DNA from 3 places in the Arthrobacter halodurans genome. Region 3 is predicted to be linked to each of the others. Evidence: riboswitches for the same ligand, from Rfam matches in the RefSeq annotation. Region 3 holds a riboswitch; each other region holds the start of a gene.
The links. Region 3 has a riboswitch for S-adenosylmethionine ahead of ACETWP_RS11990 (bifunctional o-acetylhomoserine/o-acetylserine sulfhydrylase). Riboswitches for the same ligand answer to the same signal wherever they lie in the genome.
Positions count from the first base shown of each region.

Region 1: linked by a shared signal. The riboswitch ahead of ACETWP_RS12540 (hypothetical protein) and the one ahead of ACETWP_RS11990 (bifunctional o-acetylhomoserine/o-acetylserine sulfhydrylase) in region 3 are both predicted to bind S-adenosylmethionine.
Region 2: linked by a shared signal. The riboswitch ahead of ACETWP_RS08000 (acyl-CoA dehydrogenase family protein) and the one ahead of ACETWP_RS11990 (bifunctional o-acetylhomoserine/o-acetylserine sulfhydrylase) in region 3 are both predicted to bind S-adenosylmethionine.

Region 1 covers NZ_JBHDLJ010000010.1:95,646-100,641, reverse strand. The annotation lists gene ACETWP_RS12560 (alpha-ketoglutarate-dependent dioxygenase AlkB family protein) at 1-489, shown strand, start outside; gene ACETWP_RS12555 (DNA-3-methyladenine glycosylase I) at 486-1,091, shown strand; gene ACETWP_RS12550 (DNA-3-methyladenine glycosylase 2) at 1,088-2,041, shown strand; gene ACETWP_RS12545 (siderophore-interacting protein) at 2,076-2,912, opposite strand; SAM riboswitch class IV at 3,095-3,212, shown strand; gene ACETWP_RS12540 (hypothetical protein) at 3,225-3,692, shown strand; gene ACETWP_RS12535 (acyl-CoA thioesterase) at 3,696-4,127, opposite strand; gene ACETWP_RS12530 (App1 family protein phosphatidate phosphatase) at 4,157-4,996, opposite strand, start outside.
Region 2 covers NZ_JBHDLJ010000005.1:66,667-71,662, reverse strand. The annotation lists gene ACETWP_RS08010 (methionine ABC transporter permease) at 1-225, opposite strand, end outside; gene ACETWP_RS08005 (methionine ABC transporter ATP-binding protein) at 218-1,009, opposite strand; SAM riboswitch class I at 1,120-1,208, opposite strand; gene ACETWP_RS08000 (acyl-CoA dehydrogenase family protein) at 1,305-2,675, opposite strand; SAM riboswitch class I at 2,682-2,778, opposite strand; gene ACETWP_RS07995 (AmiS/UreI family transporter) at 2,972-3,592, shown strand; gene ACETWP_RS07990 (FmdB family zinc ribbon protein) at 3,621-3,908, shown strand; gene fmdA (formamidase) at 3,961-4,996, shown strand, end outside.
Region 3 covers NZ_JBHDLJ010000009.1:127,924-132,919, reverse strand. The annotation lists gene metX (homoserine O-acetyltransferase MetX) at 1-892, opposite strand, end outside; gene ACETWP_RS11990 (bifunctional o-acetylhomoserine/o-acetylserine sulfhydrylase) at 895-2,235, opposite strand; SAM riboswitch class IV at 2,307-2,424, opposite strand; gene ACETWP_RS11985 (VOC family protein) at 2,575-3,219, shown strand; gene ACETWP_RS11980 (CPBP family intramembrane glutamic endopeptidase) at 3,251-4,045, opposite strand; gene hutI (imidazolonepropionase) at 4,071-4,996, opposite strand, start outside.

The DNA of each region.
Region 1 (4,996 bases), on a different contig from region 3:
TACACGCGCGAGGCGACCGACGTGAACGGCCGCCGCGTGCTCGAGATGCCCGACTGGCTCGTCCGCCTGGGGCGCAAGGCCGTGGCCGAGGCCTACGGCCCCACGCTGCCGGACGGTTCGCCGTCCGCGGGGTACACGCCCGACGCCGCGCTGGTGAACCACTACGACGCCACGGCCAAGATGGGCATGCACCAGGACAAGGACGAACGGTCCCCGGCCCCGGTCGTCTCGCTGTCCATCGGCGACGACTGCCTCTTCCGCTTCGGCAACACACGGACGCGGGGGAAGCCCTACCGCGACGTGGAGCTACTGTCCGGGGACCTCTTCGTGTTCGGCGGCGCCTCCCGGCTGGCCTACCATGGCATTCCCAAGGTCCACGCGGGCACGGCCCCGGACGGCTGCGGCCTGGCCACCGGCCGGATCAACATCACCCTGCGCTCCACCGGGCTGGACGAGACGCGGGCGGACACGGAAGGGGCGCGGCAGTGACGGAGCATCCGGCGGGGACCGTGCTCGGCGACGACGGGCTCGCCCGTCCGCCCTGGGCCAGCACCGATCCCCTGCTGCGCGACTACTACGACACCGAATGGGGCCTGCCCGTCCGCGACGAGCGCGGGCTGTACGAACGCATCAGCCTCGAGGCCTTCCAGGCGGGGCTCTCGTGGGCCACGATCCTGCGCAAGCGCCCCGCCTTCCGCGCGGCGTTCGACGGCTTCCGCCCGGACACCGTCGCCGCGTACTCCGACGCGGACGTCGAACGGCTGATGGGCGACGCGGGCATCGTCAGGAACCGGGCGAAGATCCTGGCGGCCATCACCAACGCCCGGGCGACCGTCGCGCTGCGCGACGAAGGCGGGCTCGTGGAATTCGTCTGGTCCTTCCGGCCGGAGACGACGCCGGAACCGCGCACCTTCGACGACGTGCCGACCAGGTCGCCCGAATCCCTCGCCCTGTCCAAGGCGCTGCGGGGAAAGGGCTTCGCCTTCGTGGGTCCCACCACGATGTACGCGCTCATGGAGGCCATCGGCATCATCGACACGCATCTGGTCGACAGCCACCGCCGCGGTTCGTCCGGCGTCTGGCCCGCGTGAGCGCGGACCCCGGAACCGGCACCGGGCGCGCCCGGATGATCCGCGCCCGCGGAGGACTCGCGGCCGGGCCGCTGCTCGGGGCCCTGGCCGCCCACGCGATCCCCGGGGTCGACGTCGTGGACCGGTCCGCGGGCACGCACCGCCGCGCCGTCCCGTTGGCGGGCGGATACCGCGCCGTGACGCTGTCGGCGGACGCGGACGGGGTGCGGGTGCTCGCCGCGCTCCGCGGCGGGCCGCCATCGGATGCGGCCCGCCCTGCAGCGGACGCGGGCCCCGACGCCGGGGAGGCCCGGGAGTTGGAGGGACTCATCACGCGCTGGCTGGACCTGGACACCGACCTGGCGCCGGTGAACGCGTCCCTGCGGCGCGATCCCGTGCTGGCCCCGCTGGTCTCCGCACGGCCGGGGCTGCGCATCGTGGGTTACCTGACCCACTTCGAGGCCGCCGCCACCACGGTTCTCGGTCAGCAGGTCTCGCTGGCCGCCGCCCGGACCTTCGCGGGTCGCCTGGTGTCGGCGTTCGGCGCGGACGGGCCCGGCGGGCTGAGGCTGTTCCCCGAACCCGGCACCATCGCCGCCCTCGACCCCGAGGAGTTGCGCGCCGCCGTCGGCGTCACCCGCGTCCGGGCCCGCACCGTGCACGCCGTCGCCGCCGCGCTCGCCGCCGCGTCCGCGCCCGTCGGAGGGCCGCCGGGCCGCGAAATCGGCCACGGTGGATTTCCGCTCTCGCGGGCGGAGCTGCTGGCGTTGCCGGGCATCGGTCCCTGGACGGCGGACTACCTGGCCGTGCGGGCGGCCAGGGACCGCGACGCGTTCGCGCCCGGCGACCTGGTGCTCCGCCGCGCGCTCGGCGGCATCACCGCACGGGAGGCCGCGGCCCGGGCCGAGCGGTGGCGCCCCTACCGGGCGCATGCCCTGTTCCACCTGTGGACCGCCGCGGCCTATCCCTGACGCGGGCCCGCGGGCGGAAAGCGGCAACCCGCGGCTAGTCCGGGAAGATCTGCCCGATGGGCTCGCGCTTCTCGGCCTGGAAGGTGTCCTCGGCGCGCCCGAACGCCCAGTAGGCAGACAGGGACATGCGCCGGCGGTCCACACCCTTCTCGTCGGCCAGATAGCGGCGCAGCGCCTTGACCATCTCCCGCTCCCCGTGGGCGAACACCTGCACCTGGCCCGGCAGCCAGGCGCCCTCCATCACGGCCGCGGCCAGCAGCGTGCTTTCGGGGGTGAAGACCCCGCCTCGGTGCAGCCAGTGCACGGCGACGCCGGGAGGGGCCGCCAGCGCCAGCTCGTCCGCGGGCCCGGCGACCTCCAGGTACGCGATGCCGCGCGCCGAGTCGTCCATGGCCTCCAGCGCCGCGGCGATGGCCGGCAGCGCGGACTCGTCGCCGGCCAGCAGGTGCCAGTCCGCGTCGGGGTCCGGGCGGTACATGCCGCCGGGCCCGGAGAAGCACACCCTGTCGCCGGGCCGGGCAGACGCGGCCCAGGGGCCGGCGATGCCGTCGTCGCCGTGCACCACGAAGTCCACCTGCAGGGTCCGGGCCTCCTCGTCGACCCGGCGGACGGTGTAGGTCCGCCGCACCGGCAACTGCTCGGGCGCCAGCCGCGCGCGCAGCGCGTCGAGGTCGTAGGGCGGCTCCAGGCCGAGCGCCGGATCGGCGAAGAGCAGCTTGATGTACTTGTCCGTGGCGTCCTTGTTCCGATAGGCGGCGAATCCCTCGCCGCCCAGCGTCAGGCGCACCATGTGCTCACTGAGCGTCTCCGACGCCAGCACCTCCAGGACCACCTGGGGGCGCGGCGGCCGTGCAGTGGGTGGAACGGTCATGCGGCGTTCTCTCCTTCGGGTGTCGGCGTGCTCCGGCGTGTCGTTCCTTCCCAGCCAATCCCACCGCCGCGCGCAACGCAAACCCGCGGCGCGCAACGCAAACCCGCGGCGCGCGCCGCACCGCCCCGCGCGCCGGCCGCGCGCCGGCCGCGCGCCGGCCGCGCGGGATAGGATGGGGGCAGCTTCACGAGATGCGGCCAGCCACGGGCTCCGACCCGGCCGCACACCAACCCCATGCTTCACGGGTGGTTCGGATGACGAAAGCGGTCCGGCCCACAAGGCGCCGGGCAAGAGCAACGGAAGGTGTCCACCATGGGCTTTCACCTATCAACCACGGGCGCCGACGCGCACTGTTCCTCCGTGGACTCCGGACACGGACTGTGCCCGGCGCGGCTGCGCGGCGCGCTGGCCGACGCGACCGCCTGGGAAGCGGTCCACGTCGTCGTCTCGGTCCCCGACCAGCGCGTGGTCCTCCACACGCGCGACGGCCGCCGGCTGGGATTCCACACGCACGACGCCCTCCGGGTCGAGGCGCGGCTGGCGCCGCGGCGCGCCATGGACGCGGCCGCCAACACGCGCCGCTGTGTCTGGAACCGCAGCGCGGACATCCTCGGCCTGCCCTCCGACCCGGCACGGCACGCCGGTCGCGGCTACGTCAGTCTGGCCCGGGATCGGCTCGCGCCGTGCGGGTTCGCCCACGATGCCGGGCTGGCCGCCGCGTTCGACGCCGTCACCGCGGGACTGCGGGCCACCGATCCGTCGCGGCCGCGCCACGGGTAGGCGTCAGCGGAACACCGGATCCCCGAGGAACTCCCCGAGCGCCTCCCGGCGGTCGGCGGGAATCCGCAGGACGCGCGACTCGGCGGCCGAGAAGAAGGCCAGCGTCGTCGTCGCCTTGACGCAGAGCTCGCCGCCGAAGGGGTCGCGGAACTCGTAGCTCATGTCGAAGCTGGCCGGCTTGACCGCGGAGACCCACACGTCGACGTCGGCCGGGACGTTGCGGTAGTCCAGCGGGCGCACGTAGCGGATCCGGTGCTCCACCACGAGGGTCTGGGTGCCGTCGGGGACCGACGAGAAGAGGTCGACGGCGGGGGCGTTGCCGGGTTTGCCCGTCCCGCCGGGCACGCCGAAGGACGCGATGCGCGCCTCCTCCATCATGCGCACCAGATTCACGTTGTTGATGTGGCCGTAGGCGTCCATGTCGCTCCAGCGCATGGGGATCTGAACCCGCAGCCGGCGGCCGCTCACCCCGGCTCTCCGGTGCGCCGCTCGTCGGCCTCGACCAGGCCCAGCTTCTCGAGCTCGGCGATGATCTGCGCGCCGTCGGTCGCATAGACCCACGGGACGCCGGGGGTCGAGTCGACGGTGCCCTGCGAACGGCCGCCGGCCAGCACGGCCTCCGACGGGGTCAGCTGGCGGATGACGATCGCGCGCACGTTCTGCGGGTAGCGCTTCGCGAACTCCGCGTAGATCTCCGGGTCGTGCTGCCCGTCGTCGCCGACCAGCAGCCACCGCATGGTGGGGAACTCGGAGGCCAGCCGCCGCAGCTGGTCCACCTTGTGCTTCATGCCGGAACGGAACCAGCGACCCTCGGTCGGCCCCCAGTCGGTGAGCAGCAGCGCTCCATCCGGGTACAGGTTGCGGGACAGGAACCGGGCCAGGGTCGGCGCCACGTTCCACGCGCCCGTGGACAGGTACAGCACGGGCGAGGCGCTGCGGGCGCGCATCAGCCGCTCCATCATCACGGCCATCCCCGGCGTCGCGGCCCGGGCGTGCTCGTCCAGCACGAATGAGTTCCAAGCGGCCAGGAACGGCCGCGGCAGGGCCGTGACCATCACGGTGTCGTCGATGTCGCTCAGGAGGCCGAAGTCGACGTCGCCGTCCACCACGAACACCTCGGCGACCGAGGGTTCCGAATCCTCGCACCGGAGGGTGATGGAGTGCCATCCGGGCGTCAGGGACGCGGGGATGCGGGCGTCCAGGACGCCGCCGCGGTCGGCGTCGACCGTGAACTCCTGGCCGCCCACCGTGGCGACGACCTCGGCGAAGGGAATCGGCGAGGCGATGAAGTTCCGCCAGCCGCG
Region 2 (4,996 bases), on a different contig from region 3:
CAGCGAGTCGACCACCCGGTGCAGGCGCGGCCGCGGCTTGAGTCCGTGCGGGGACATCGAATAGAGCCAGATGCCCAGCGGCGTCCCGGCGAGCACGGCCAGCGGGATCGCGACGATCAGCATGGCGAACGTCTGCCCCATGGCCAGCACGATCTCCGGCCAGAGCTCGGCGACGCGGTTCAGGTCCAGCGCGGTGGTGTTGGCGGGAAGGATCGGGCTAGGCATGGGAGAGCTCCTTCGTGGCGCGCGCCGCGCGGTCCAGCGTGATGTCGTCGGAGATCAGGTAGCGGCCGATCTCCGTCGCGGGGCGGAATCCGGGCCGGTCGAGCTCGGCGAGGTCGAAGCGCTCCACGAGCCGCCCCTCCTCGAGGATCGCGACGTTGTCCGCGATGGCCTTCACGACGTTCATCTCGTGGGTCACGATCACGGTGGTGATGCCCAGCTGGGCGTTGATGTCGGAGATGTACTGGAGCACGGAGGCGGTGGTGCGGGGGTCCACCGCGGACGTCGGCTCGTCGCACAGCAGCACCTTGGGCTCGGTGGCCAGCGCGCGGGCGATCGCCACGCGCTGCTTCTGGCCGCCGGAGAGGCGGGCCGGGTAGGAATCGGCCTTGTCCGCGATGTCCACGATCGCCAGGGCCTCCTTGGCCCGACGCCGGCGCTCCTTCTTCTCGACGCCGGCGAACTTCAGGCTCAGCTCGACGTTCTGCTGCGCCGTGCGGTTGTTCAGCAGGTTGAAGTGCTGGAAGATCATGCCGATCTGGTGCCGGGCGCGGCGCAGCTCCTCGTCCCCCAGCGCGGTGAGGTCGGTCCCGTCGACCGACACCCGCCCGGAGGTGGGCCGCTCCAGCAGGTTGATGTTGCGCAACAGCGTGGACTTGCCCGCCCCGGAAAAGCCGATGATCCCCTGGATGGATCCCCGTGGGATCTCCAGGGACACGTGGTCCACGGCCGTGAAGTCGGTCCCGGCGGTCGTGAAGACCGTCGAGACGTCCCGGATGCTGATCATGTCATGCTCCTCAGGTCGTCCCGAGAAGAGAATCCGCCGCGCGGCGGCCGGGCGGCGCGTGCCCCGGGCAGGGGTGCGCGTCCGAGCGGACCGAACGTGGTGGAAAGAATTCTCCATCGGTCCTGGCATGAGCACCGGCCCCGAAGGGTGGTTGCTGCGGCGTCAATGAGCCAGGTCTCTCGGCCGCTCTGGATGGTGTGCGACGGCGGAGCGTGCCCCGCCGTCGATTCCATGGAATCGCACTTTCTTCGATCCACCAACTCGTCACGCCATGCCGACGAAATATTTCGTCGTCTTACGGCGTATTCTTCGCCGTTCGGGGCGTCCTCGGGTGGCGGTGGTCCGGCGGCACGACGTCGCCGACGGCGTCGAACGGCAGCGGCGCGTTGCCGTTGACCTCGTAGTCCCCGACGATCCGCGCCTTGTAGATCGCCGGGTTGTGGGTGGCCACGGTCCGCGCATTGCGCCAGTGGCGGTCCAGGTTGCAGGCCCGCGCGGTCGACGACGCGCCGAGACCGTCGAAGAGCCGCGAGGCCGCCGCCAGCACGAGCGGCTGGATCGCGGTCTGCGCCCGGTTCGCGGCGAGCTCGCAGACCGCGTACCGCTCCGCGGCGCTGAGTCCCGCCCCGGTCCCGCACACCGACTCCAGCTCGGCCACGGCCGCGAGCACCACCGCGTCGACCGCGAACGCGCTCGCCGAGATCTCCCCGACGATCTGCAGGACCTGCGGGTCGTCGGCCACGGGCACGCCGGTTCCGGTGCTGAAGGACCTCGTGCGGGCCTGCACGGCGGCGCGGGCGTCGCCGAGCACGGCCCGGCAGATCCCCGCCTGCACCGCGAGCAGGACCAGCTGGAACACGGCGGACTCCGGGTGCGCCGCAAGGTCGGCGGGCCGCAGCACGGTGTCCACGGGGACCGCGGCGAACGACGTCGATCCCGTGCCCGTGAGCTGCTGCCCGAAGCCGTCCCAGTCGTCGAAGATGCGGACCCCGGAATGCTGCGTGGACACGACGGCGATGTCCCGGCCGGGCCGCCCCGGCCGGGCCGCGGCAACCGCCACCCAGTCGGCGAAGATCGTCCCGGTGCAGTAGTACTTCTCCCCCGTGAGCCTCCAGCCGCCGTCGTGCTCCTCGAGGACGGTGTTCAGCGTGCCGAGCGCGTTGCCCCCGCGTTCGGTGTAGGCGTTGCCGACCAGCTGTCCGGCGGCGAAACGCGCGAACCAGCGCCCGCGCAGCGCCGCGTCCCCGTGCGCCAGGATCGACTCCACGAAGCCGACGTGCGAGCGCAGCAGGTGGGCGACCTGCGAGTCGGCCTCCGCGAGCTCGATCAGCAGGCGGAAGGTGTCGGCGAGGGTGGCGCCGTGGCCGCCGTCGGACACGGGGACGCGCAGGGCGCCGAAGCGCTCCTTGTTGAGCCAGCCGACCTGCTCGAAGGGCAGCACCCGGTCGGCGTCGCGCGCCGCCGCCCCCTCGGCGATGCGCGCGAACACCGGCCGGAAGACGGCGGCCAGCTCGTCGTAGCGGCCGTCCGGGGGAACCCCCGGGGTCAGCTTGATCAGGTGCCGCGCGGGGGTCGGTGGCGGCAGCTCGTCCAGGGCGACGGCCACGCGGGCGTCGAAGCCGGGGTCGGCGGGCGGCGGAGCGTGCGGGGAAACGGGCGGAACCATGGGATCACTCCATCGGTCCTGGCGTGAGCACCTTCCTCCCGCGGACGGGAAGGGGTTGCTGCGGCGTCGTCGAGCCAGATCTCTCAGCCGCTCTGGATGGTTGGTGAGTCCTTTGTACAGGGCCAGCGGCGCCAGCGGCAAATGCGTCGCCGGACCGGTTGGCGTTTGCCGGCAACAACCGTTGACCTTCCCGGGGGCCGGGGCTAGCTTGTCAAATACCGGTGAAGCATTCCGGATCCGTCGCGAGATCCGGCCCACAACCCGTAACCCAACGACGCGTTTCGGAGGGCATTCACTTGAGTAACGTCGGTCTTCTGTACGTCGGCGCCGTCCTGTTCATCAACGGCCTGATGCTGATTGGCAAGGTGCCCGGCAAGTCCGCGGCCATCATCAATTTCTTCGTCGGTGCCATGCAGGTCGTGTTCCCGACCATCATCATCGCCCAGTCGAACGGCGACCCCGCCGTCATCCTCGGGGCTTCCGGACTCTACCTGTTCGGCTTCACCTACCTGTACGTCGCGCTGAACCAGACCTTCGGGCTTCCCGGCGAGGGCCTGGGCTGGTTCTCCCTGTTCGTCGCGTTCTGCGCCGTCGGCTACGGGATCCTGAACTTCACGCAAGCCAACGACCCCGTGTTCGGGGTCATCTGGTGGATTTGGGCCGTCCTGTGGTTCCTCTTCTTCCTCTTGCTGGGCCTCGGCAAGGACTCGCTGACCCTGTTCACCGGGTGGTTCACCATCATCGTGGCCCACCTCACGGCAACGATCCCCGCGCTCCTGCTGTTGTCGGGGTCCTTCGAGGCCACCACCACCAACGCCATCTGGATGGCCGCGGGCGGCTTCCTCGCGCTGGCGGCCGCCTGGTTCCTGGGCAAGCGCACCGCGGTGTCCCGGGCTTCCGCCACCGCGCCGGCCTAGTCGTCCCCACCACCGCGAGGAGATCCGCATGCCACTGTACGAGTTCCGCTGCCCGGAAGGCACGACGTTCGAGGCCTCTTTCCCCATGGGCCAGGCGCCCGCGGAGCTGGCGTGCGCGCAATGCGGCGAGCCGGCGGGCCGCCGGATCTCGGCGCCCCGCCTGTCCGTCGCCGGGAGCGCCGCCTTCGGGCTGATCGACTCCACGCTCCGCAGCGCCCACGAGCCGGAGGTCGTCACGGGCCTGCCCGGCCGAAGCCGCCGCCCCGCCACCCGCTATACGACACATCCGCTCCACCAGAAGCTTCCGCGGGACTGACCGCGGAACCGAAGGAAACCAGTTTCACGAGATCGCCGAGGAGACAAGCACCATGCCTGACGTCATTTTCCCGCTCGATTCCAGCAAGAAGTTCGAGGACCAAGAGAAGGTCGGACACAACCGGTGGCACCCGGAGATCCCCCCGGTCGCCACCGTCAAGCCGGGGGACACCTTCCGGGTGGACTGCCGCGAGTGGTTCGACGGCGCGATCGTCAACGACGACTCCGCCGACGACGTGCTCAACGCCCCGCTGTTGACCGTGCACAAGCTCAGCGGCCCGTTCGCCGTCGAGGGCGCCAAGCCGGGCGACCTCCTGGTCGTGGACATCCTCGATGTCGGGCCCATCCCGCAGGAGGACAAGGGCGCGCTGGCCGGCCAAGGCTGGGGCTACACCGGCATCTTCTCGAGGAACAACGGCGGCGGCTTCCTGGTGGACCAGTTCCCCGACGCGTACAAGGCCATCTGGGACTTCACGGGACAGGTCGCGACGTCGCGGCACGTCCCCGAGGTCTCCTTCGAGGGCCTGATCCACCCCGGGCTGATGGGCACGGCGCCGTCGGCCGAGCTCCTCGCGAGGTGGAACAAGCGCGAGGGCGCCCTCATCGCCACCGACCCGAACCGCGTCCCGCCGCTGGCGCTGCCGCCCGAGGGGGAACACGCCGTCCTCGGCCACCTCCCCCGGGACCAATGGGAGCGGGTGGGTGGCGAGGCCGCGCGCACGGCCCCGCCACGCGAGAACGGCGGAAACCAGGACATCAAGAACTTCTCGAAGGGCACGCGGGTGTTCTATCCGGTGTTCGTCGACGGGGCCAACCTCTCCATGGGTGACCTGCACTTCTCCCAAGGCGACGGCGAGATCACATTCTGCGGCGCCATCGAGATGGGCGGGTTCCTGGACCTGCGCGTGGACCTCATCAAGGGCGGCATGGAGACCTACGGGGTCAGCGAGAACGCGATCTTCATGCCCGGTCGCGTGGATCCCCGGTTCAGCGAGTGGCTGGCGTTCTCGGGAACGTCGGTGACCCTCGATGGCGAGCAGAAGTACCTGGACTCCCACCTGTCCTACCAGCGGGCCTGCCTGCACGCCA
Region 3 (4,996 bases):
GCGCCTCCGTCAGCGCCAGGTAGCTGTTGGCGTCGAAGCGGCCGACCAGCTTCGAGGCCTGGTGGTCCAGGTAACTCTCCACCTGGTAGCGCCCGCGGTCGAACGTCGCCGAGCCGAGCGGGAGTTCGGACCCCTGCGGCGACCGCCCGAACCGCACGTCCAGCTCCGGCTCGGAGCGGTACGTGATGTGCGCGAGCCGCCGGGCCAGACCCAGTCCGGCCACGGGGCCCGGCCCGGCGGCGTAGTAGTCGCCCCCCGCGAAGTCCGGATCGAGCCGGATGGCCTCCGTCTGGATGCGCGCGAAGGCGATCTGCTCGGCGCTGGACGCGGCCGTGGCCGCGACGACGACGCAGCGCGCGACGCGGTCCGGGTACTCGGCGGCCCACTCCAGGGCGCGCGCGCCGCCGAGCGAGCCGCCGAGCACCGTGTGCCAACGGTCGATGCCCAGCGCGTCGGCCAGCCGCGCCTCGGCGCGGACGGAATCGCGGACGGTCGTGAACGGGAACCGCGAACCCCAGGGCCTGCCGTCCGGATCCGGGCTGGACGGCCCGGTGGTCCCGTAGCAGCCGCCGACCATGTTGGCCGCGACAACGAAGAAGCGGTCGGTGTCGATGGTGCGGCCGGGACCGACGAAGCCGTCCCACCATCCCGGCTCCGCGCCCTCGCCGCGGGCCACGTGCGTGTCGCCGGTCAGCGCGTGGTGGAGCAGCACGGCGTTGGAGGCGTCGGCGTCGAGCCGGCCCCACGTCTCGTAGCCCACGTCGAGGAACGGCAGCGAGCCGCCGGTCTCGAAACGGAACGGGCCCGTCCGCAGGGTGCGCAGGACACCGTCCCGCCCGGGCCCCGCGGCGTCCGTCCGGGTCAGGCGCTGGGATGCGGTGCCGAAGTCGATGCTCACTTCACCGCCTGGAGGTCGGTGGCGCCGGTGCGCACGGCGTCGAATCCCGCGGCCAGGTCGGCGATGATGTCGTCGATGTGCTCGATCCCGACCGCCAGCCGCACCAGGCCCGGGGTGACCCCGGCGGCACGCTGCTCGGCCTCCGCGAGCTGGGAATGGGTCGTCGAGGCCGGGTGGATCACGAGCGAGCGGACGTCGCCGACGTTGGCCACGTGGGAGTGCAGCACGAGCGCGTCGACGAAGGCCTGCCCCGCCTCCTTGCCGCCGGCGATCTCGAAGGACACGATCGCCCCCGTGCCGCGCGGTCCGTACCGGCGGCCGCGCTCGAACCAGGGGCTGGACGGGAGTCCCGCGTAGACGACGGACCCGACCTGCTCCTGGGTCTCGAGCCACTCGGCGACGGCCTGCGCGTTGGAGACGTGGCGCTCCATGCGCAGGCTGAGCGTCTCCAGTCCCTGGGCGATGAGGAACGCGTTGAGCGGCGCGACGGCGGATCCGAGGTCGCGCAGGAGCTGTACGCGCGCCTTGAGGACAAACGCCAGGTTCGCGCCGAGCAGCCCGCCGACCCCGAGGTCCCGCGCGAAGACCAGCCCGTTGTAGGACTCGTCCGGCGTGTTGAAGCCGGGGAACCGCTGCGGGTCCGCCGCGAAGTCGAAGTTCCCGGAGTCCACGATGACGCCGGCCATGGCCGTGCCGTGCCCGCCGAGGTACTTGGTGGCCGAGTGGACGACGATGTCCGCGCCCCACTCGATCGGGCGGATCAGGAACGGCGTGGACAGCGTGTTGTCGACGATCAGCGGCACGCCGACCTCGTGGGCGACGGCGCTGACGCCCTCAATGTCGAGCACGTCCTGGCGCGGGTTGGCGACGACCTCGCCGAAGAACGCCTTGGTGTTCGGGCGCGCGGCCGCGCGCCACTGGTCGAGGTCGTCCGGGTCGGCCACGAACGTCACCTCGATCCCGAGCTTGCGCAGGGTGTGCTTGAAGAGGTTCTGCGTGCCCCCGTAAAGGCTGGGGCTGGCGACCACGTGGTCCCCGGACTCGGCGACGTTGAGGATGGAGTATGTCGTCGCCGCCTGGCCGGAGGACAGCAGCAGCGCGCCGACGCCCCCCTCGAGGTCGGCGATGCGGGTCTCCACGGCCTCCTGCGTGGGGTTGCCGATGCGGGTGTAGATCGGCGCGAGCTCCTGGAGGGCGAACCGGGCCGCCGCGCTCTCGGCGCTCGGGAAGACGAACGACGTCGTCTGGTAGATCGGGAGGGCCCGGGCGCCCGTCGCCTCGTCGGGCGTCTGCCCGGAATGGATCTGTCGCGTCTCAAAGGACCAGTTGCTGGACATCGTGGTGCTCCCCTTCGTCGGAGGGGCCGTCCCCTGCGGCGGGCCCACCGGACGGTGGCGCCGCCGGAAACGACCCGCGCTTGCCCCACGCCCTTCGCGGCGCGGAGCCAGGTCCTCACCCGGGGCACCCCACCGCGAGTGGAGGGTTGCCGGCCAGCAAACCGGGGTTTCGCGCTGGCACTCATGACCTACCACCAGTCTACGGACGGTCGCGCGGGCGGCAAGATCCGCGGCCGTTTTGTGACGCCGGAGGTACGCATTTCGCCTTCCGCCCGCTGTCAGGCGCGTATTAGGGGAGCCTAAGTCGAGACCCACCTCACAAAGTGCCATCATGGGCACATGATGAGGTTGGACCATGTTTCTTACGCTTGCGGACCTGATGGGCTGGCGGCCACGGCCGGGCGCATCGCAGACATGTTGGGGATCGAGTCCGTCAAGGGCGGCGTCCATCCCCGTTTCGGCACGCGGAATGTGATTTTCCCGCTGCTGAACGACCAGTACCTGGAGGTGGTGGAGGTGCTGAATCACCCGGCGTCGGACAAGGCGCCCTTCGGGCAGGCCGTGCGCGCCCGCTCCGAGATGGGCGGCGGCTGGATGGGCTGGTGCGTCGCCGTCGACGATCTGGCGCCCTTCGAGGAGCGGCTGGGCCGCTCCTCCGTGCCGGGCAACCGGAAGTTCCCGGACGGCCAGGAACTGACGTGGCAGCAGATCGGCATTAAGGGCCTGATCTCCGACCCGCAGGTCCCCTACATGCTGCGCTGGGACGACGGCACAGAGGACCTCCACCCGTCCAAGGCCCTGGCCCCGCAGGGGCGGATCTCCAAGATCACGATCGCGGGCTCCCGGGAGCGCGTCCGCGAATGGCTCGGCACCCCCGAGCAGAGCCCGCTGGAGGGCGTCGAGGTGGAGTGGCAGGCGCCCAACGGAACTCCCGGCATCATGTCCGTCACCTTCGACACCCCCCACGGAGCGGTGACGGTCTAGCGCCGTCGCGGTCCGGCGGTCGGGTCCGGGCCTAGGTCCCCAACCCGATCGCCGGACCGAGGAGCGAGTATCCGACGAATCCCGCGGTGTCCAGCAGCGCGTGGGCGATCACCAGCGGCATGACGCGCTTGTAGCGCAGGTACAGCCAGCCGAACACCAGGCCCATGAGCACGTTCCCGACGAACGGCCCGAACCCCTGGTACAGGTGGTAGCTGCCGCGCAGCAGGGCGGAGGCGAGCAGGATCGGCCACACGCCCCAGCCGAGCCGCCGCAGGCGGTCGAACAGGTAGCCGACGACGATGACCTCCTCCACGACGCCGTGGCGCACCGCGGACAGGGCCAGGACGGGCACGGTCCACCAGTACGGCTCGAGCGCGGCCGGGACGATCGCCGTGGTCACCCCGAGGGAGCGGCCGACGGCGTACATGGCCAGCGTGCCCAGCCCGATCCCGACGAAGAGCGCGACCCCCCACCCGAGGTCGGCCCAGGGCCTGCGCAGGTCGAACCCCATGCGCCGGAAGCCGTTGGCGCCCGCGTGCGCGAAGAGGAAGAACACCAGCGCCACCGGCACCAGGGCGAAGACGATGTCGAGCAGCTGGTACGTCAGGTCGAAATACGGGCGCTCGCTGAGGCTGTTGTTCATGCTGGTCGTCTGGTCCGCCAGCGGGGCGCGACTGAGCTTGTCCATGAGGCTGACCACGGCGTAGACCGCGGACTGCCCGAGCGAGAGGCCGAGGACGATGAGGAGCTCCACTTTCAGCCGCCGGTGGTCCTTCGTCGGGCCGCCGGTTCCGGTCTGCCGCGGGTCGTTGCGCACTCGGTCCATGACCCGATCCTAGCGATGCGGCGGCTCAGCCGCCGTGCCGGACACCCGCCCGCCAGACCGCGCCGGTCAGCGGCATCCCGGGGCGGTACGCCAGATGGGTCGCGGACGGCGCGTTGAGCAGCTGGAGGTCGGCGCGCTTGCCCACCTCGAGCGACCCGACGCTGTCCTGCACGCCCAGGGCCAAAGCGCCGCCGAACGTGGCCGCCCGCACGGCCTCGTCCACCGTCAGCCGCATCTGCAGGACGGCCGTCGCGACGCAGAAGTTCATCGACGTCGTGTAGCTGGTGCCCGGGTTGCAGTTGGAGGCCAGCGCGATCTCCACCCCCGCGTCGACGAGCCGTCGCCCCGGCGCGAGCGGCTGCCGCGTGGAGAGGTCGCAGGCGGGCAGGCAGGTGGCCACGGTGCCGCGCGCGCCGCGCGCCGCGGCGGGGTCCCAGCCGGACCAGCTGCCGGCGAGCGCGGCGACGTCGTCGTCGTCCAGGTGGTTCACGTGGTCCACGCTGGCGGCGCCGAACTCGACCGCCAGCCGCACCCCCGGCCCCGGTCCCAGCTGGTTCCCGTGGACGCGCAGTCCCAGGCCCGCCCGCCGGCAGGCGTCGAGGACGCGCCGGGACTGCTCCTCCGTGAAGGCCCCCCGCTCGCAGAAGACGTCGGCCCAGCTCACGTACGGGAGGACGGCGGCGAGCATCCCGCCGCAGACGAGGTCGGTGTACTCGTCTGCGTCGGCCCTGGCGGGGACCAGATGCGCTCCGAGATAGGTGACCTGGTCGGCGACCGTGGACGCGATCCGCGCGTGCCGGGACTCCTCCTCCACGCTCAGGCCGTAGCCGGTCTTGGTCTCCAGGTACGTGGTGCCGCCGGCGACGGCCTCGGCCACGCGCCCCAGCAGCAGGCGGGTGAGCTCGTAGTCGCCCGCCGCGCGGGTCGCGTCCGTGGTGACGGCGATGCCCC